2 regions of the Citricoccus parietis genome follow, and region 2 is predicted to be linked to the other one. Evidence: predicted binding sites of a transcription regulator. Region 2 holds the regulator's gene; the other holds the start of a gene.
What was found. Region 2 encodes HspR, which represses chaperone genes until heat shock. Its sites were predicted from a motif close to AAGTTGAGTCNNNNNGACTCAACTT; they were not measured.
Positions count from the first base shown of each region.

Region 1 (9,846 bases), on a different contig from region 2:
ACCCGGCGTTGACGCCGGCCAGGGCACCGTCGGCCAACTCTGAGGTGGTCTCGGTACGCTCCAAGTCCTCGCCGAAGGTGCCGGTCACCTCGCCCTTGAACCTGCGCGGGTCGATGGTCAGCACGTCCACGTTGACGGGGCCGCTGCGGGGGCCGATTGACGGCTGATCGCCGTCCCAACCCTCGTACCAGGTGCCACCGGAATACCCGAGGGCCGTCAGCTCTGATCGGGTCGCCTCGGCCTCGGCCTCGGTCAGGAATGCTCCCACCCGGACACGGTGCCCCAGGTAGCCACCGGAGTCGGCCAGCCGGTCAGCCACCACAGCCTCTGCGCGGGCATCCAAGCCCGCCTCCCGCAGTTCGGCGGCCCCGCGCTGGGCCGTGCTCCGGCGGGAGACCTGCGAGTCCCGCACCCCCTCCTGACCAGACGGCAGCGTCACCTGCACGGTCCACGAGTACTCGGCTCCGGGATTCCCCAGAGTGAAGGACTCGTGGGTGACACCGCGGGCCAGGCGCTGCTCAGTGCCGGCAGATCGGAAGGTCCCGACGCCGGCCGCCGGCTCCCGCTCGGCGGCCGGGGCGTCCGCGGTGGCGGCGGATGGGTCAGAGGTGGCGGCGACGGATCCGGCAACAGTGCCGGTGGTCAGCAGGGCGCAGGAGAGGGCGGTGATAGCCAGGGTACGGGCAGTGGTGCGGCGAGTTGTGGTGGTCACGGTGTCCATGCTGACCTGCCGGGCGGCGGCCTCCGGCCGTGACTGGGGTCAATTCGCCGAGCTGTCGCCGAGTGTTCAGATGTCGTCCTCGTAGGCGGGTCCCCCCTCGCCCTCCCACGTCTCCAGGCGCTTGGCCTTCACGCTGTTGAACTTCTGGCGGACCCCGTAGCCGGCCTGATCATCCTCGGCGATGAACTGGGCGCCGAACCCTTCCAAGGCCCTGCGTAGCCGGTGACTCTCGTCCGCGTCCAGCGTGCCGTGGCCCCGCTCGTAGGCCCGCAGGTCACCGGGCTCCAGGCCGGCTGCCTTGGCCACCACGGCGTAGGACACCTGAGTCAGGGCACGGGCGGCGCGGGCCAGGTCTGCGGGAATGATGAAGTCGTGGTCAGCCATGGCTCCATCATGTCCGGTCAGCTGCAGGTTTGCACGTCCTGGTTCAGTCCCAAGGCGGTAGCCGTCGAGCACCACCACGGTCCGGTCACGGCCACAGCGAATGCGCAGTGAACCCGTGTGCTCCGGCGTCCTGGTCACTACGGTGGCTCCATGGGACCTACACCTCTGAAATCCATAGGCCTCGGCTTCGCCGCCGGACTCGGGGTTGCCGCCAGTGCCGCCGTCGGCCGCAAGGTGGTCACCGCCGCCAAGGTCGGCCAGGGCCATCCTCTGAAACACCGCGTGCTGGACCTGGCCTCCGGCCTGATCCAGCCGAAGTATCCGCTGGAGGCGATGAGCACCTACCTCAACGGCCTCCACATGTACGCCGATGAGATGGGTCGGCAGGTAGAGGCCTCACACTTCTGCATCCATCTGCGCCATGATCTGCATCAGTGCGTGATCTTCGACCGGAACGCGCCCGATGCCCGCTTGATCGGGATCGAGTACATCACCACCGAGGAGCGCTTTCTCAGCCTGCCGGAGGATGAGAAGCGGCTCTGGCACAGCCATCACTACGAGGTGAAGTCCGGCGTGCTCGCTGCCCCCGGCGTCCCGGAGCTGGCCGAGCATTCTTACTTCACCGATCTGGTGACGACGTACGGCAAGACGTTCCACACCTGGCAGTACGATCGCGACGACTTCCCCTACGGCATCCCGCAGCTGATGATGGGACTCACCCAGGACGGGCAGGCCGATGAGGATCTCATCCGAAACCGAGACCGGCGGCTCGGCATCTCCACGGCGCACAAGCGCGCCAGCCGCGCGGACATCCCGACGCCGGAGGTGGCCACAGGCGCAAACTCGTGGGAAGGCGGCCGAACGGTGCAGACCCGGTTGGAGGAGATGGACTTCCGGCGGTAACCACCAGGGACCGGGGAGCCGGTTATCAACAACAGGGGTTCAACCAGCACCCCGAATAGCGCAGACAGCAAAACGGCCGCCCACCCCGGAGGGTGAGCGGCCGTTTTAGAGTCTGATCAGATCAGAGGGGGCGGACCGACGAGGCCTGCATGCCCTTGTCGCCCTGAGTCGCCTCGAACTCGACCTTCTGGTTCTCCTGAAGTTCGCGGAAGCCGCCGCCGTCGATGGCGGAGAAGTGCACGAAGATGTCAGCGGAGTTGTCGTCCGGGGCAATGAAACCAAAGCCCTTTTCAGCGTTGAACCACTTGACTGTACCGGTGGCCATGGTGGCCTCTTTTCTTTAGGGTGCTAAACCCGCCAGTTTTTCCAGCGGGGGCGAAGCGGTGTGTACATACCGCTTCCCCAGCGCCCCATCCGACCCGAAGGCCGTCCGGTCCGCAGTGGTGACGGACTTACTGCATCTACTACAACTACTTCTGCAAGCAACTGTACGGCATCAAAGCACTTCTGGGAACCACGGGGACCATCGGCTGTCCCGGCCATGCAGAACGGGGCCTTCCGGCACCCCGGGGATTCGCGGCCCCACCTGGATCTACACTCAAATCCGTGATCGCACGCAGCAAACGCCACGAGTCCGCACCGGCCCCGACCGGAGACACTCCGGCGCCCTTCACCCCTCCCGAGGGGTGGACGAAGTCGCCCCGCCACTCCACGAGCCGCTTCGCCTTCGAGATGAGCAACACGACCGGGTGGTACCGCAACGACGGCCAGGGGAACGGGTACTTCGCCCCAGGCTGGGACAGCGAGCGCATCGCCCGCAGGACCGGCGTCTTCCGCTGGATCGCCGCGGCACTGGCGGCCGTCATCCTCATTGGCGGGGCCGTCCTTGCCGCAGCGCAGTACGGAGGCCAGCTCGAATACTCCCAACTCAGGGCCGGAGGGATCGAAACCACCGGCGTGGTGGTCGATCCCGTGACCGTGGAGCATTCCACGCGCCGACCACGCGACTCCGGGCGGAAATATACGACGCGGACGACGGCACCCCTTGAGTACACCGTCAACGGCAAGGTGATGCAGGGGGAAGTCACTGAGTCCAGCACCGAAACCAGTTCCATCTGGTCCACAGCGGAGTATCCAGACCCCGCTTGGACTCCAGGAGAGGAACTCCAGATCTATGCAGACCCCGAGAAGCCCGAGCGATTCGTCCTCGTCCACGAGTACAAGGAGGCGGATGCCGATTCACTGCCTCGGGGAGTCACCATCGTGCTGATCATCACGGGCGTCCTCCTGATCCTGCCCCTCGTGCTGTTCATCGCCGGCGCGCGCAACGTTCGTGAAGCCCGCAAACTCTGACCCCTGAACCTCCCTGAGTCAAGTCCGCTCAAGTTTTTGGATCCTGAGCCCGGATCCGGGAACATCCTGACGTCGCTCGTCGTTACTTGAGTTGAACACACTCAACTATCGCTGGAAACACACCTCAGGGAGGACACTTTGCCCGCATTCTTCGGCCCCGCCGGTTCCAACGGCGACTCCTTTGACGACTTCTTCACCCGCTACCTTCAGGGCCAGCGGGTCGGTCGGCAGGGACGCCCCGTCGACCTCACCCGCCTGCTCAGCAAGCGGACCCACGACGTCCTGGCCGCCGCCGCGACTTTTGCCGCCGAACGCGGCCAGACCGACGTCGACGCGCTGCACATCCTCCGCACCATGCTGGGCGAGGACCCGGCCAACACCGCGGTACGCCAGTCCGGTGCCGACCCGCAGACCCTCATCGCCGCCGTCGACGACCGTCTGCCCGCCCCGAGCGAGCGGAAGGACGCCAGCTCCACCGCGTCCCTGAACGCCTCGGCCCAGAAGGTACTGCTGGACGGCTACCAGGTGGCCCGCGGATTCGGTTCCACCTACATCGATCCGGAGCACATGTTCTTCGCCTTCGTGCTGAACCACGACTCCCCCGCCGGCCAGCTCCTGACCCAGGCGGGCGTCACCCCGCAGTCCCTGCAGTCCGCCGCCCAGCAGCAGATGAATCAGCAGCACCAGCAGAACCAACAAAATGGTCAGCCTGGCCAGCAACCGTCGGGACAGGACTCCGAGGGCTCCGTCCTCGAGAAGTTCGGCCGGGACCTGACCGCTGAGGCGAGGGCCGGCCGGCTGGATCCGGTAATCGGCCGGGCGGACGAGGTCGAGCAGACCATCGAGGTGCTGGCCCGCCGCACCAAGAACAACCCGGTGCTGATCGGTGAAGCCGGCGTCGGCAAGACCGCCATCGTGGAGGGCCTGGCCCAGGCCATCGCCGACGGCGAGGTCCCCGCCCAGCTGCAGGGCCGGCGCGTCATCGCCCTGGACCTGGCCGGCATGGTCGCGGGCACCCGCTACCGCGGTGACTTCGAGGAACGGCTCACCGGCGCCATGGACGAGCTTGCCGAGGACAGCAGCACCATCGTCTTCATCGACGAGCTGCACACCATCGTCGGCGCCGGCGGCTCCGGGGAGTCCGGTGGCATGGACGCCGGCAACATCCTCAAGCCCCGACTGGCCCGCGGCGACCTGCACATGGTCGGCGCCACCACGCTGAAGGAGTACCGCACCATCGAGAAGGACGCCGCCCTGGAGCGGCGCTTCCAGCCGGTCACCGTCGGCGAGCCCTCCGTGGAAGACGCCGTGCAGATCCTGACCGGCCTGGCCGATCGCTACGCGGAACACCACCGGGTGACGTACACGGACGAGGCGCTGCGCGCCGCCGTCGTGCTCTCCGACCGGTACATCGCCGACCGGTTCCTGCCGGACAAGGCCATCGACCTCATCGATCAGGCCGGGGCGCGGCTGTCCCTGAAGCGGGGCCCGCACGACGCCGGCCCGGCTGTGGACACGGACGCGCTGCGGTCCCAGCTCGCCGAGTTGGAGGCCGAGAAGAACGCGGCGGTCAACGCGGAGGACTACGAGCGCGCCACCGAGCTGCGGGACGAGGTCGCCCAGATCAGCGAGCAGCTGGCCGAGGCCTCGGCCCGGCGTGAGCGGGGCGCGGAGGACAGTGACGCCGTGGTGGACGAGGACGCCATCGCCGAGATGGTCTCCCGTGCCACCGGTATCCCGGCCGCTCGGATGACGGAGGCCGAAAAGTCCCGCCTGGCGCGGCTGGAGGACGAGCTCCATGCCCGGGTGGTCGGCCAGGACGATGCGGTCGCCGCGATCGCGAAGTCCATCCGCCGGTCCCGGACCGGGATGGCCGATCCGTCCCGCCCGGTCGGCAGCTTCCTGTTCCTGGGCCCCACCGGTGTCGGCAAGACCGAGCTGGCCAAGGCCCTGGCGGGGTCGCTGTTCGACGACGAGGACGCGATGGTCCGGTTCGACATGTCCGAGTTCGGCGAGCGCCACACGGTCTCGCGCCTGGTCGGTGCCCCTCCGGGCTACGTGGGCTATGACGAGGCCGGGCAGCTGACCGAGCGGGTCCGCCGCCGCCCGTACTCGGTGATCCTGCTCGATGAGATCGAGAAGGCCCACCCGGACGTGTTCAACCTGCTGCTGCAGGTGCTCGACGACGGCCGCCTCACCGACGGCCAGGGCCGCACCGTGGACTTCCGCAATACGGTGCTGATCATGACCTCGAACCTCGGTTCCGAGTTCATGTCCTCCGGCGGGGCTCCGCTGGGCTTCGTCTCGGCGGACGCCGAGGCCGCGCGGCGGGACCTCCGTCAGAAGGTGATGGGACGGGTCAAGGAGTTCATGCGGCCGGAGTTCCTCAACCGGATCGACGACACGGTGCTGTTCTCGCCACTGTCCGCCGCGGAGCTGCGTCAGATCGTTGGCCTGCAGTTGGGCGATTCCGAGCAGCGGCTCGCCGCCCAGGGCATCGCCCTCGAGGTGGACGACGCCGCCCGGGATTGGATCGCCGAGGCCGGCTACGAGCCGGCCTACGGTGCCCGCCCGCTGCGCCGGGTCATCCAGCGCGAGCTCGACGACCGGGTGGCCGACCTGCTGGTCTCCGAGGCCGTGGCTGACGGTGACGCGGTGCGGGTGACCGTGGCCGACGGGCAGCTGTTGGTGCGGCCGGTGCGGTCCGCTCAGGTGCCGGAGGCGCTGGCGGCCTGAGTGGTTGCCGGCGTGAGTGGCTGACAGCCATGCGTTGCGAGCACGCCCCGCGTCGAAACTCGCCGGTGTCGTCACCGGCGGGCGTGCCCGTAACCAACCGGCCGGGGCGTTCGTTGACTTCCGTCAGCGAACGCCCCGGCTGGCCGTCACATCGAGGGGGTTCGCTCCGGAGAGTTCCGCTCGGATCATCTCCGTGCCCGTAGCGAGCGCGATCATCTTGTCCCGCGCAACCTGTCGAGCCAGCGGCGCCATGCCGCAGTTCGTGCTCGGATACAGCTTGTCCGCATCGACGAACCGGAGCACCTCCCGGAGGGTGCTGGCCACCTCCTCCGGGGTTTCGATCGCGCCGCTGGCGACGTCGATGGCCCCGACCATCACCTCCTTGCCTCGAAGGAGCTCGATGAGCTCGACCGGGACGCGGGAGTTGTGGCGTTCCAGGGAGACCAAGTCGATCGTCGACTGCTGTAGCAGCGGGAACGACATCTCATACTGGCGCCACTCCGATCCGAGCGTCGCCTTCCAATCGGTATTGGCCTTGATGCCGTAGCCGTAGCAGATATGCACGGCCGTTTTGCTACGCAATCCCTCGGCCGCGCGCTCCAGTGCAGCCACGCCCCACTCTTTCATCTCGTCGAAGAACACGTTGAAGGCAGGCTCATCGAACTGGATGATGTCGACGCCCGCCGCCTCCAGCTCTTTGGCCTCCTGATTGAGGATCTTCGCGAACTCCCAGGCGAGCTTCTCGCGACTCCTGTAGTGCTTGTCGTAGAGGGTGTCGATCATGGTCATGGGACCGGGGAGCGTCCACTTGATGGGCTGACTCGTCTGCGCGCGGAGGAACTTCGCATCGTCGACGAAGACCGATCTCTCACGGCCCACCGCGCCGACGACCGTCGGGACGCTCGCGTCGTAGCGATCACGAATCCGCACCGTCTCACGCTGCTCGAAATCGACGCCGTTGAGATGTTCGATGAACGTGGTGACGAAGTGCTGACGAGTCTGTTCCCCGTCGCTGACGATGTCGAGGCCCGCGTGGCGCTGCTCGTCGACGGCCAGGCTCAGTGCATCCCGCTTGCCCTCGCACAGCTCCTCGCCGTCCAGCTTCCACGGCGACCACAGCTTCTCCCGCTCCGCGAGCCAGGAGGGTTTGGGCAGGCTGCCGACGATCGAGGTGGGCAACAGTGTGTTCATCGGTGATTCTCCGTATCTCGTCCGGTCAGAGGCAGTGGGTCGCGGCCCACTGCTCCAGAACGCTCTGGTGTGGCTTCACGAAGTGCTCCTCCATGAACTTCCCCTGCGTGAGGGCCAGCTGACTTCGCTCCTCGCGGTCGTAGGCAATCTGCGTCACCGAGTAGTCGCGATTCTCCAGGCTCGGTCGGTAGATCTGCCCAGCCGCCGAATTGGCGTTGTAGATCTCCGGGCGATAGATCTTCTGAAACGCTTCCATCGTGCTGACGAGTCCGATGAGCGCCAGACTGGAATAGTCATTGAGAAGATCGCCCCGGAAATAGAAGGCCAAGGGCGCGACCGCGCCGCGGGGCATGAAGTAGCGGACCTGCAGTCCCATTTTCTCGAAGTAGCGATCAGTCAAGGAGAGTTCATCCTGCCGATATTCGGCCCCGAGTATCGGATGCTGATTCTCGAGCCGACGATACGTCTTGGTGCTCGAAACGCTGATGCAGATCACGGGCGGCTGTGAGAATCGCTCTTGGTAGACATCAGAGTCGAGGAAGTGCTTGAAGAGCTTCCCGTGCAATTCGCCGAAGTCGCTGGGGATGCTGGACCGAGACGCATTCGCGTTGTGTTCCGGCAGCAATACGCTGAAATCGTAGTCCCGGATATACGACGAGAAGTTGTTCCCCACGATTCCGTCGATACGCACGTTGGACAGCGTGTCGAGGATCCGCACGTCGAGGATCTCGATCAAGGGAATTACCGCATCTTCGCCGTTGGCGGCGAAGCGCAGATCGACGGAGACGATCTCAATCTCGACGGCATAGCGGTCTCGGCTCGGATTGTCCCAGTGCGCCAGGTCATTGAAGCGATGATCGATCATCGACAAGGTGTTGCGGAGGTTCTGCTGACGATTCTCGCCGCGGGCCAGATTCGCAAAGTTCGTCGTGCCTCGAGAAGTGGAGGACGGGGAGTACTCCTCATCGAAGCGGGTCGTGCTGATATCGAACGCGAATTCGTTCGTCCTGGTGATCCGATGCATCAGTTCCTCACGTTGGACTGTGGGTCGACTTCCCACGTCCGCGCTGATCTCAATCGCACTTCGCTGTTGCTGGTGTGTTGCTCGCCCGAGGCGCCCCACGCAGTCCAGGGCCTCCTCGAGATCGGCCCGCAGGTCGGTCACGTCCTCGACGCCCACGGACAACCGGACGAGGTCGGCGGGCACCTCCAGCGCCGTGCCCTGCACGGAGGCGTGCGTCATCTCCGAGCAGTAGCAGACCAGGGACTCGACCCCGCCAAGGCTGACGGACAGCGCGAACAGTTCCGTGGACTGCGCGAAGGCCCGGGCCGCGGCCTCGCCGCCGGCCAGCCGGACGGACAGGATCCCGCCGTAGCCGTCCATCTGCCGGTTCGCCAGGCCATGGCCGGGATGGTCCGGTAACCCGGGGTAGTACACCTGCGCGATCGCCGGATGGCCCTGCAGCCACTCGGCGAGCTCCGCGGCATTCGCGCCGTGCCGGTCCATGCGCAGGCCCAGGGTCTTCAGCCCGCGGGCGGCGAGGTAGCTGTCCTGCGGGCCGGCGACGGCACCGGCGGCGAACTGCTGGTAGCCGACGGCCTCGGCCAGCTCCTGCCCGCGGAACTCCCGGCCGGCCACCACCACGGCTCCGCCCAACACGTCCGAGTGCCCGCCGATGTACTTGGTCGTGGAGTGCACCACGGCATCGGCGCCGAGGTCCAGCGGCCGTTGCAGGTACGGCGAGGCGAAGGTGTTGTCCACCACCAGCAGCGCGCCGGCCCGGTGTGCGATCTCCGCCCAGGCCGGCAGGTCAGCGATGCCCAGCAGGGGGTTCGACGGGGTCTCCACCCACAGCACGGCGGTGGCCCCCGGTCGCACCGCCGCCGCGACCGCCGCGGGCTCGGTGATGTCCACGGGCGTGTTCTGCAGGCCCCAGGGTCCGAGGACGTTGTTGATCAGCCGGTTCGTGCCGCCGTAGCCGTCCCCGCCCAGGACGATATGGTCCCCCGGGCGCAGCACCGAGCGCAGCAGGGCGTCCTCGGCGGCCAGTCCCGAGGCGAACGCGAAGGCCCGCACCCCGTGCTCCAGGGCCGCCAACTGCGTCTCGAATCCGTTGCGCGTGGGGTTGGACCCGCGGCTGTACTCGTGGCCGCCGCGCAGCACGTTGATGCCGTCCTGCACGAAGGTGCTGGTCTGGTAGATGGGCGGCACGACCGCCCCGGTCAGCGGGTCCGGCTGCTGGCCGGCGTGCACCGCCGTCGTGTTGAATCCCCGGCGGGTGGTCCGCGCGGTGTCGGGAAGGATGCTCATCTCAGCGGGCCCTCCCGGTCAGGGCGGACGCCGGCACGACCGCCAGCGCACGGTCGAGGTCGGCGATCAGGTCCTCCGGACACTCCAGGCCGATGGACAGCCGGACCGTGGTCTCGGCGATCCCCGCGGCGTGGCGCTGGGCCGGGCTGAGCCGGCAGTGCGTCATCGTCGCCGGGTGGCTGACCAGGGAGCGCACGTCCCCGACGTTGGCCACGAGCTGGAACAGTTCCAGGGCGTCGATGAACGG
Region 1 is NZ_JBHLWH010000047.1:145,244-155,089, forward strand. Features, by position in the region: gene ACFFIO_RS16825 (phosphodiester glycosidase family protein) at 1-712, opposite strand, end outside; gene ACFFIO_RS16830 (hypothetical protein) at 788-1,105, opposite strand; gene ACFFIO_RS16835 (OBAP family protein) at 1,256-2,008, shown strand; gene ACFFIO_RS16840 (cold-shock protein) at 2,130-2,333, opposite strand; gene ACFFIO_RS16845 (DUF3592 domain-containing protein) at 2,615-3,361, shown strand; gene ACFFIO_RS16850 (ATP-dependent Clp protease ATP-binding subunit) at 3,500-6,097, shown strand; gene ACFFIO_RS16855 (methionine synthase) at 6,221-7,288, opposite strand; gene ACFFIO_RS16860 (DUF1852 domain-containing protein) at 7,314-8,312, opposite strand; partial or broken gene ACFFIO_RS16865 (cystathionine gamma-synthase) at 8,417-9,599, opposite strand; gene ACFFIO_RS16870 (O-acetylhomoserine aminocarboxypropyltransferase/cysteine synthase family protein) at 9,601-9,846, opposite strand, start outside.
Region 1: ACFFIO_RS16850 (ATP-dependent Clp protease ATP-binding subunit) is a predicted target of HspR. The motif match lies at 3,445-3,469, and genes of this name have one in related genera.

Region 2 (9,846 bases):
CGGAACGAGGCGATGCCGAAGGGGATGGTGACAATGAGGATGCAGCAGATGAGTCCGGCCAGGAAGTAGCCCAGGGCCAGCCACAGGCCGCCGAAGACCAGCCAGATGATGTTCAGGATGAGGTTCAGGGGACGGTTCATGGGACCATGCTCCCAGCAGGTCCGGGTCAGCGGCTACTCTGGCTGGAGCCTTGTCAGGAGATTTCATGCAGAACCACCAGTCAACGGGCCGTTCCCGTCCTCTCCAGCCGTCCAGCCGGGCCGCCCGTCCTCTCGGTTCCGCCCGCTTCGGCCGTCCCGCGGCGGTGCTCGGCCTCTCGGTCGCCCTGATGCTGACCGCCACCGGCTGTTTCGGTGATTCCCGCCCCGCACCGCAGGAGACCGCCACGGCCCTGGCCGGAGCGATCTCCTCGGGCGACTACTCCACCGTGTCCCTGACACCGGAGTCCGAGGACGTCCCCGAGCAGCTCACCGAGGCGCTGGCGGACCTGGAGGACGTGGACCGCACGGTCACCGTGGCCTCTGCTGAGGTGGACGGCGAGGACAACGACCGTGCCACCGCCACCTTGACCGTCGACTGGCAGCTCGATGGCGACGATGCTGATGCAGACGCCGGGGCCAGTGCTGACGAGAGCCCCGGCGCCGGTGAAGCCGGCGCAGGCGACCAGGCCCGTGCGGGTGAAGAGGCCAGCGCAGGCACTGGATCGGAACGGACCTGGTCCTATGAGACCACCGCCGAGATGCAGTGGGACGAGGAAGCCCAGGAATGGCTCGTGGAGCTGGCCCCGGAGACGGTCGTGCCGCAACTGGCCGAGGGCGGCACCGTCAACCTCACGACGGTCCCCGCCGAGCGTGGCAGCATCCTCGACGGCGCGGGCGAGGAACTCATGATGGAACGGGACGTGGCCATCCTCGGGCTGGACAAGTCCCACCTCGAGGCCGATGACCCGGACGCCTTGGCCGATGCCGCCCGCCAGGTGGCCGAGGTCGCCGGGGTGGTCGAGGACGCCTTCGTGGCGCAAGCTGAGGCCGCCGGAGAGAAGGCCTTCGTTCAGGCCATCACGGTGCGCAACAACGGGGACACGGAGATCCCGGCAGACCAGTTGCTGGCCATCCCGGGCGGCCGGGTCCTCGAGGACACCGCCGTCCTGGCTCCCACCCGCGCCTTCGCGCGGGACGTGCTGGGCACCTACGGTGAACCCAACGCCGAGCAGGTCGAGGCCTCCGAGGGCGAGTTGGAGGCCGGAGTCGAGGTCGGCCTGTCCGGCCTGCAGGCCACGTGGGAGGACCACCTGGCCGGCACCCCCGGGGTGCAGATCACCATCGACAACCCGGACCAGCCGGACACCGATGAGTCCGGGACGGGCAGCTCCAGCTCCCCCAGCGCTACCGCGGCCGCCACGCCGACGGCACCGGACGGGCCGGTCTTCAGCACCGATCCGATCCCGGGTGAGGACCTGACGTCCACGCTGGACCGGCGCGTGCAGGAGGAGGCTGAGGCCGTCGTCGCCGCCTCGGACGTGCCGGCCGGCCTGGTGGCCCTGCGGCCCTCGGACGGGCAGGTGCTCGCCGCGGCCTCCAGTCCCGAGGGGTGGCCCGTGGCCGTGTCCGGGTCCTACGCACCGGGATCCACGTTCAAGGTCGTCACCGCCCTGGCCATGCTGCGGTCCGGGATCGCCCCCGGGGACACGGTGCAGTGCCCGGAGACGCTCAATGTGGGCGGCATGGTGGTGGGCAACTATGACGGTTACCCGGATGCGTCCGTGGGCGAGATCCCGTTCTCCGAGGCCTTCGCCGAGTCCTGCAACACCGTCTTCGTGGGCGCCCACGAGGAGATCAGCGCCGCCGACGAGGCCGAGGCCGCCGAGGCGCTGGGGCTGACCGCCGAGCCGGTGACCGGGCTCGACTCCGCCTTCCTCGGGTCTGTCCCGGACGACTCCACCGGAACCGAGCACGCCGCCAACCTCTTCGGCCAGGGCGTCGTGGAGGCCTCGCCGCTGGGCATGGCCACCGTGGCCGCCTCCGTGGCCGCCGGGCAGACGGTTCGCCCCCTCTTCGTGACCGATCCGGCCGTGGAGGCCCCCGCCGCCCCGGAGTCAGGGGTCACGGCCGACGAGGCCGAGCAGTTGCAGGCACTGATGTCCGGGGTGGTGGAGACCGGCACCGCCGAGATGCTGCAGGACGTCCCGGGTGCTCCCGTGCTGGCCAAGACCGGCACGGCCCAGTTCGTCGCCGACGGGGAGGACCTGGCCCACACCTGGCTGGTCGCGGTCCACGGTGACCTGGCGGTGGCCCTGTTCTTCAACGAGGGGCTCGGCGGCGGCCATGACAACGGTCCAGTGGTCCGGGACTTCCTGACCGCCGTGGAGGAGATCATCCCCTCGGAGGGGTGACCCCGGGGCCGATTCCCCCACTGATCTCCCGGTACCCTTGAAGTCCTCATGACCAGCGAACATCCCGCCCCCGCGCAGCACGCCCACGGGCACAACAACCGACCCGATCCGGAGCTCTACCGCACCGAGCCGGTGTCCTTCGTGCGCCGCGGCGAGCGGTTGAACCCACGCCGCCAGAAGACGTGGGATCGTTCCCACGGCAAGTACATCGTGGATGTGCCCCGGGACCGCGCCACCACGTCCGTGGCCGAGGGGACGGACATCCACTGGGACCAGGTCTTCGGCCGGACTGCCCCGCTCGTGGTGGACATCGGCTCCGGCCTCGGGGAGTCCACCGCCCAGGGGGCGATCGACCACCCGAAGTGGGACTTCATCTCGGTGGAGGTCTACACCCCCGGTCTCGCCGCCCTGCTCGTGCGGGTCGAGGACGAGGGTCTGGAGAACGTCCGCGGCGTCCAGGCGAACGCCCCCGAGGTCCTGGACCGTCTGCTGCCCGCCGGCGCGGTGCAGGAGATCTGGGTGTTCTTCCCAGATCCGTGGCACAAGACCCGCCACCACAAGCGCCGCCTCGTCAGCCCGGCCTTCGCCGACCGCGTGGCCCGGGTCCTGGCCCCCGGCGGCGTGCTGCGCCTGGCCACGGACTGGTCCAGCTACGCCGTGCACATGCGCTCCGCCATGGAGGCCCACCCGCAGCTGGCCAACGCCCATCCGGGCCGCGCCACCGGAGAGGACTCTCCGCTGACCCGGGTCCGGCTGGAGGGCAGGGAACTGGAGGTCGGGGCACAACCCATCGCACCCCGCACCGGCTCGGCTCGTGCCGGGGTCAGCGAGGCGAGTTCCGGGGCCGGCCTGGAGGACCCCGTGGACCACGAGGGAGGCTGGGCGCCCCGGTTCGAGGGCCGCCCGCTGACCAGTTTCGAGAACAAGGCGCTGCGCGCGGGACGGCTCGTGTTCGATCTCACGTACGTCCGCCTCTAGCCGCCTGCCCGCACCGGAGTAGGGCCCTCGGCAGATCACCCCGAGACACCACTTCGGCGCCCCCGCCTTTGCGCCAGCACCATCGGACAGGGATACTGGGAGGCCGAATCATCCACCGGCCTCCCCCAGGGCGCCAGCGTAGCGCCCGGCAGGTCCGGTCTGCGCGTTACCCTGGGCTGGTCACGACCGAAGGGACCCCGGTGCCCGACGCCACCCCCTCCCCTGCCACACCCAGTCAGCAGAAGAGCCCGCCGGAGAATTCCGGTGCCGTCGGGATGTACCCGCACGACATCCACCCCGGCCTGGTGCCCGGCATCGGCGTGGACGAGCAGCGCAACCGCTTCGGCCTGGACAAGCTCGTCTTCGGCATCACGGGTGCGCTGATCGTCGCCTTCGTGACGTGGGGCGTCATGGCACCGGAGTCCGTGTCCGAGGTCTCCGCCTCCGCCTTCGGCTGGTCCATGACCAACGCCGGCTGGCTGCTGAACATCACCGCCATCGTGGCCCTCGGGGCCATGCTGTTCATCGGCTTCAGCCGTTTCGGCAAGATCCGCCTGGGCCGTGACGACGAGGAACCGGAGTTCTCCCGCTTCTCGTGGGTGGCCATGATGTTCGGTGCGGGGATCGGCGTCGGGATCTTCTTCTTCGGTCCCTCCGAGCCCCTGTCCCACTACCTCTCCCCGCCGCCGGACACCGTGGCCGCCGGCACGGACTCCGCCCTGCACCAGGCCATGGCCCAGTCCCACTTCCACTGGGGCCTGCACGCCTGGGCCATGTACGCCCTGGTCGGCGGGGCCATCGCCTATGCCTCCTACCGCCGCGGCCGCGTCCCCCTGATCAGCTCGGTGTTCCGGACCCTCTTCGGAGCCCGGCAGACCGACGGCCTGGCGGGCAAGATCGTGGACATCTTCGCGATCATCGCCACCCTGTTCGGCACCGCCGCCACGCTCGGACTGGCCGCCATCCAGATCGGTCAGGGCGTGGAGATCATCTCCGGCGCCGGGCCCCTGGGCAACAACGGCCTCATCATCATCCTGGCGGTGCTCACCGCCGCCTTCATCATCAGCGCGGTCTCCGGCGTGGCCAGGGGCATCCGCTACCTGTCCAACATCAACATCCTGATGACGTTGGGCCTGATCCTGTTCGTGTTCATCGCCGGGCCCACCCTCTTCCTGCTGAACCTGCTGCCCTCGGGCGTCATGGAGTACGCGGACGAGATGTTCTCCATGATGGGCAAGTCCCTGTCCTGGGGTGCGGACACGGTGGACTTCCAGTCCTACTGGACCGGGTTCTACTGGGCCTGGTGGATCGCCTGGACCCCGTTCGTCGGCGTCTTCATCGCCCGCATCTCCCGCGGCCGAACGCTGCGGGAGTTCGTCCTGGTGGTCATGGGCGTGCCGACCTCCATCCTGATCTTCGCCTTCACCATCTTCGGCGGCGCCGCCATCTGGATGAACCGCAACGGCGTGGAGGGCACCGACGGCTCGGCCTCCGCGGAGTCCCTGCTGTTCACCCTGTTCGACCAGTTGCCGCTGTCCCAGATCACCCCGTTCATCGTGATCGCGGTGCTGGCCATCTTCTTCATCACCTCGGCCGACTCGGCCTCCGTGGTCATGGGCACCATGTCCTCCCGCGGCAACCCCGAGCCCAACAAGCTCGTGGTGGTCTTCTGGGGCCTGTGCATGATGGGCATCGCGGTGGTGATGCTGCTGGTCGGCGGCGAGACCGTCCTGACCGGCCTGCAGAACCTGACCATCCTCATCGCCCTGCCGTTCTCGGTCATCCTGCTGCTCATGGTGGTCGCCTTCCTGCGGGACCTGTCCACGGACCCCGAGGCCATCCGCCGTGACTACGCCAAGACAGCCATCTCCAACGCCGTGCGTCGCGGCATCGAGGAGCACGGCGACGACTTCGAGCTCTCCGTGCGCGAGGCCCCCGAGGGCCGCGGTGCCGGTGCCGACTTCGACTCCACCTCTGACCAGGTCACCGAGTGGTACCAGCGCACCGACGAGGAGGGTCAGCCGGTCGACTACGACTATGAGACCGGAACCTACGCCGACGGCTGGACGCCGGAGGGCACCGAGCCCCTCGCCGCCACGGCCAGCAGCACCGCTGACGCCAGCGCTGACGAGGCATCCAGCCAGGACCAGGCCGCGGGCCCCGGTGCCCAGGACCGCCGGCCGGGCCGGGGAACGTCCACCAGCTGACTCCGGCACTGCACTGACTGCCATCCGGACAGTCAGTGCAGTGCGAAGCGCTCCGTCCTCCGCCGGCTACCGGCGGAGAACGGGGCGTTCTTGTCTTCCGGTGGCACCCGGACGATCCGAGATTCAGTCGAGGGGCAGGCCCGCCGTCGCACGGGCGATGCGGTACAGCGAGGTGGTTCCCACGTCCCGGTAGCCGAAGCCGCGGTGCATCGGTCCGGAATCAGGCCGATGCCGCGACGTGTTGTGTCCGACCACACCGGCGAGACCACGCGAGTCATCCGCCCCGACCTCCAGCGGTGTGAACCGGTTCCAGCGTGGCCGCCGCGAGAGCAGCCGCCCGAGCCGGGACAGGTAATCGGTCTCCGCCAGCGCGAGGTAGATGTGCTCAGCCGTCAGCCCGAGCTTCCCGGGATCGTCCGCCAGGTCGCGGGGCAGGCCCACCACGCCGGACACCACCAGCGCATCCAGGCTGCGCGGCGGCTCGCGCCGCTGCAGGATCTGCAGGGCCCGCGCGGCCACCACGCTCCCGTAGGAATGGGCTTCCACGGCAGTGTGCGGAAGCGCCGCCCTCCCGCTCTGGGGTCCGACGCCCGCCCGCCCGGTCCCAGCGCCCGGTGCGGTTGCAGGGGGCCAGCCGGTCCCCACCGACGAGCCGGTCTCAACGGCGGGCGTGGAGCCGGCAGCGAGCCGCTCTCGGTAGTCGAACCAGCCGTCCAGGTGACGGGCCAGCCGGGCTCCGCCGCGCAGGGCGGACTGGCCGGACAGCACACCCCAGGGGCCGGGCGGGTGGTAGCCGAGCCAGGCCACCACGCACGGCAGTGACGCCCCGGCCTCCCGCTGGGCGGCCCACAATTGCCCGGCTTCCCGGACTGACCCCCACATGGCGGTGTGCACGAAGATCCCCATGCCGGAGACCTGCCAGGTCAGATGGCTGGCGGTGGACGGCTCCCCCACGGCGATGGCGGCGGAGGCCGGTCGCAGGGCCGTGCCGAGGTCATAGGCCAGCAGATGCCGCTCCGGGTAGGAGCCGTCCATGGAGCCCGGTTGCAAGGCGTGCACCAGACCGTCCAGGGCGGACTTCTGGCGTGGGCCGAGGCTCTGGCGACGGCGCATGTCCGCCCGGAGGCGGGCCCGGGTGGCCGCCCGCTCGGCGGCGTCCCAGATGTCCCGGCGAGCAACCGGCGCGACCTGCTGGTCAGGCATGGCCGGCTTGTCAGGCGTGGCCGGCTTGTCAGGCGTGGCCGGCTTGTCAGGCCCGACCGGCTCAGCCGGCTCGATCGGTTGCTCCGGCCTCAGCCCTGGCGTTTCCATATCCGCACCGTGGACGTCGTGCCGGGGCGCGGTTCCGATCCCTCGGCAGGGAAGTGCCGGCTCCCGGCGGTGGTGCCGGAGGCGGGGCCGGGGCCCGCAGTGATCTCGAAGATGCCGGGAGCGGCGGACAGAGCCGCGGCCGGGCGGCGCCACCGGGCGGCCCGGCGGGCGCGCTCGATGGTGGCCGCCGTCTCCGCGTCCCGGGCGCGGGAGGCGTGCTGCGATCCCGCCGAGCCGGCGTCGAAGGTACTGGTCACGTCCCCGGTGGCTCCCGCGGTGAACACGCGGGGGTAGCGGGCGTAGGCCTGGAAGGCCTGGATCTGCCCGGCGAGCTCCGCCACGGTGTTCTGCAGCTGCTCGACCTCGCCCTGCAGCTCCACGATCCGGCGGATGCCCTCCAGGGAGACGCCGTCCCGGCTGAGCTGCTGGATGGTGCGGAGCCGGTCCACGTCCTGCCGCGAATAGCGGCGCTGCCGGCCACCCTGGCGCTGCGGGACCACCAGTCCGATCCGGTCATACTGGCGCAGCGTCTGCGGATGCATATCCGCCAGCTCGGCTGCCACCGAGATGACGTAGATCGGCTCCTCCCAGAACGTGGTCACAGCCGGGCCTTGTCCGCCAGCCCCGCCCTCGGATGGTGTCCCGCGGTCGCGGCGGCGAAGGCCTCCACGGCGGCACGGGCGTCATCGGACAGGGAGGCGGGCACCTCAACCTGGAGCTCGACCAGGAGGTCTCCGGCCGGCGTCGAGCCCTTGGAGGGTTTCACGCCGCGGCCCTTGACGCGCAGCACGCGCCCGGAGGACGAGCCGGCGGGAACCTTGACCCTCACGGAGCCGTCCAACGTAGGCACCTCGATCGTGGCGCCGAGGGCAGCCTCGTCGAAGGAGATGGGCACGTGGACGCGCAGGTTGTTGCCGTCACGGTGGAAGAACGGGTGGTCCTTCACGCTGACGGTGACGATCAGGTCACCGGCGCCAGCGGCCCCGGGCGAGCCCTTGCCACGGGAGCGGACCTTCTGGCCGTCCTTGATGCCGGCGGGGATCCGGACGTCGATGACCTCGCCGTCCGCCGCCCGCAGGGAGATGGTGGTGCCACGCATCGCCCCGGCGAAGGAGATGCTCGTACTGGCGGTGCGATCCGCGCCCTTGGCCGGAGGGCCGCCGAAGCCGCCACCGCCGCCGAAACCACCGGAGCGGCCGCCGAAACCACCGAACAGATCGGCGAACTCAGGCGGGATGTCCCCGGTGGTCGGCCCGGAACGGCTGCGGCCGGCGCCGGTGTTGAACAGTCCGCCGAACATGTCCTCGAAGCCGCCGCCGGCAGGGCCGCCCGCGCCGGAACCGGGCGCGGAGAACCGTGCCCCCGATCCCATCGCCCGGATCGCGTCGTACTGCTGACGCTCCTCCGGGTCGGAGAGCACGGAGTTGGCCTCCGTGACCTCCTTGAACTTCTTCTCGGCGGCATCGTCACCCGGGTTCTGGTCCGGATGATACTTGCGGGCCAGCTTCCGGTAGGCCTTCTTGATGTCCGCTTCCGAGGCGTCCTTGGAGACACCGAGGACGGCGTAGAAGTCCTTGTCCACCCAATCCTGTGAGGCCATGGTGCCTCCTTTCCTGTCTGTCCTGTGGCCACCTCCGCTTCAGCCCGGGGGCTGTCCGGCGGGGCCTGTCTTGCGGCGGTCTGGTCAGCCTTCGCCGGCGGAGACCATCACCTGGGCGGCGCGCAGGACGCGCTCACCGCGGAGGTAGCCGTTGCGGAAGACCTGGACGACGTGCTCCTCCGGGATCTCCTGGCTCGGCTGGCGCAGCATGGCCTCATGGCGGGTCGGGTCGAACGGCTGGCCGACCAGGGAGTCCTGGTCCTGCCGCTCCAGCCCGAAGCCGGTGAGCACCGAGCTGAACTTGGTGGCGATCGAGGCGAACGGGCCCTCGGCGAGGTCGCCCGCGGCGCGCGCGGCGTCCAGGTCGTCCAGCACGGGCAGCAGGGCCGTCAGGACCGACTGGATGGCGTTGTCCTTGGACACGTCCCGGTCCCGGTCCACGCGGCGCTTGTAGTTCACGAACTCGGCCTGCACGCGCAACAGGTCGTTGCGCAGCTCCTCCTCGCGGGCGGTGGCGCTGACCAGCTCCGGGTCCTGGGCGCCGATGACGCCCTCGTCGGAGGCATCGGCAACACTGTTGAGGATCTGCTCGGCCTGGGAGAGCGCGTCTCCGTCCGCGTCCGCCGCACCGGAGCCGGCGTCGTTGTTGGTTTGTTCTTCAGCGGCGCCGGCGGGCTGGCCCGCCGGTTCGCGGACCTTCCCGGTCATCGGATCGATCCGGCGCTTGTCCTGGAAGCTCACCGGCTCCTCGCGCTCGCGGTCTTCTTCATTACCGTGGTTCGGCATGGTCTGGGGTCCTTTCCTCCGGTACCCCCGGGGCCGGCCGGCCCTGCCCTGACGGTGCAGGGACAGGATCCGACCGGCCCGGGTCCGGTGGCCCGCCGTCGGACGACGGGCCGGTATCAGCTAGGGATCAACGACGGGGGACGGGCCTTACTTGGACTCGCCCTTGGACTCGCCGTCCTTCGGCTCCTCCTCGTCCACGACCTCGGCGTCGACGATGTCCTCGTCCTCGCCGGCCGTGCCGGAGTCGGCACCGGAAGCACCCTCGGCCCCGGCAGCGCCGGCTTCGGAGGCCTGGGAGGCGTACAGGGCCTCACCGATCTTGGTCTGGGACGCCTGCAGCTTCTCGTAGGCGGCCTTCACCTCATCATCGTTGTCCTGCTTCTCCAGGGCGGCCTTGAGGGCGTCGACGTCGGCCTGGACCTCGGTCTTGATGTCCTCGGGCAGCTTGTCCCCGTTGTCCGCGAGCAGCTTGTCCACGGAGTACGCGGTCTGCTCAGCCTGGTTGCGGCGGTCGGCGGCCTCGCGGCGCTCCTTGTCCTCCGCAGCGTGGGCCTCGGCGTCCTTCACCATGC
Region 2 is NZ_JBHLWH010000037.1:22,783-32,628, forward strand. Features, by position in the region: gene ACFFIO_RS12615 (YccF domain-containing protein) at 1-140, opposite strand, end outside; gene ACFFIO_RS12620 (penicillin-binding transpeptidase domain-containing protein) at 206-2,392, shown strand; gene trmB (tRNA (guanosine(46)-N7)-methyltransferase TrmB) at 2,441-3,370, shown strand; gene ACFFIO_RS12630 (BCCT family transporter) at 3,571-5,577, shown strand; gene ACFFIO_RS12635 (alpha/beta hydrolase) at 5,701-6,780, opposite strand; gene ACFFIO_RS12640 (heat shock protein transcriptional repressor HspR) at 6,870-7,490, opposite strand; gene ACFFIO_RS12645 (DnaJ C-terminal domain-containing protein) at 7,487-8,488, opposite strand; gene ACFFIO_RS12650 (nucleotide exchange factor GrpE) at 8,573-9,274, opposite strand; gene dnaK (molecular chaperone DnaK) at 9,422-9,846, opposite strand, start outside.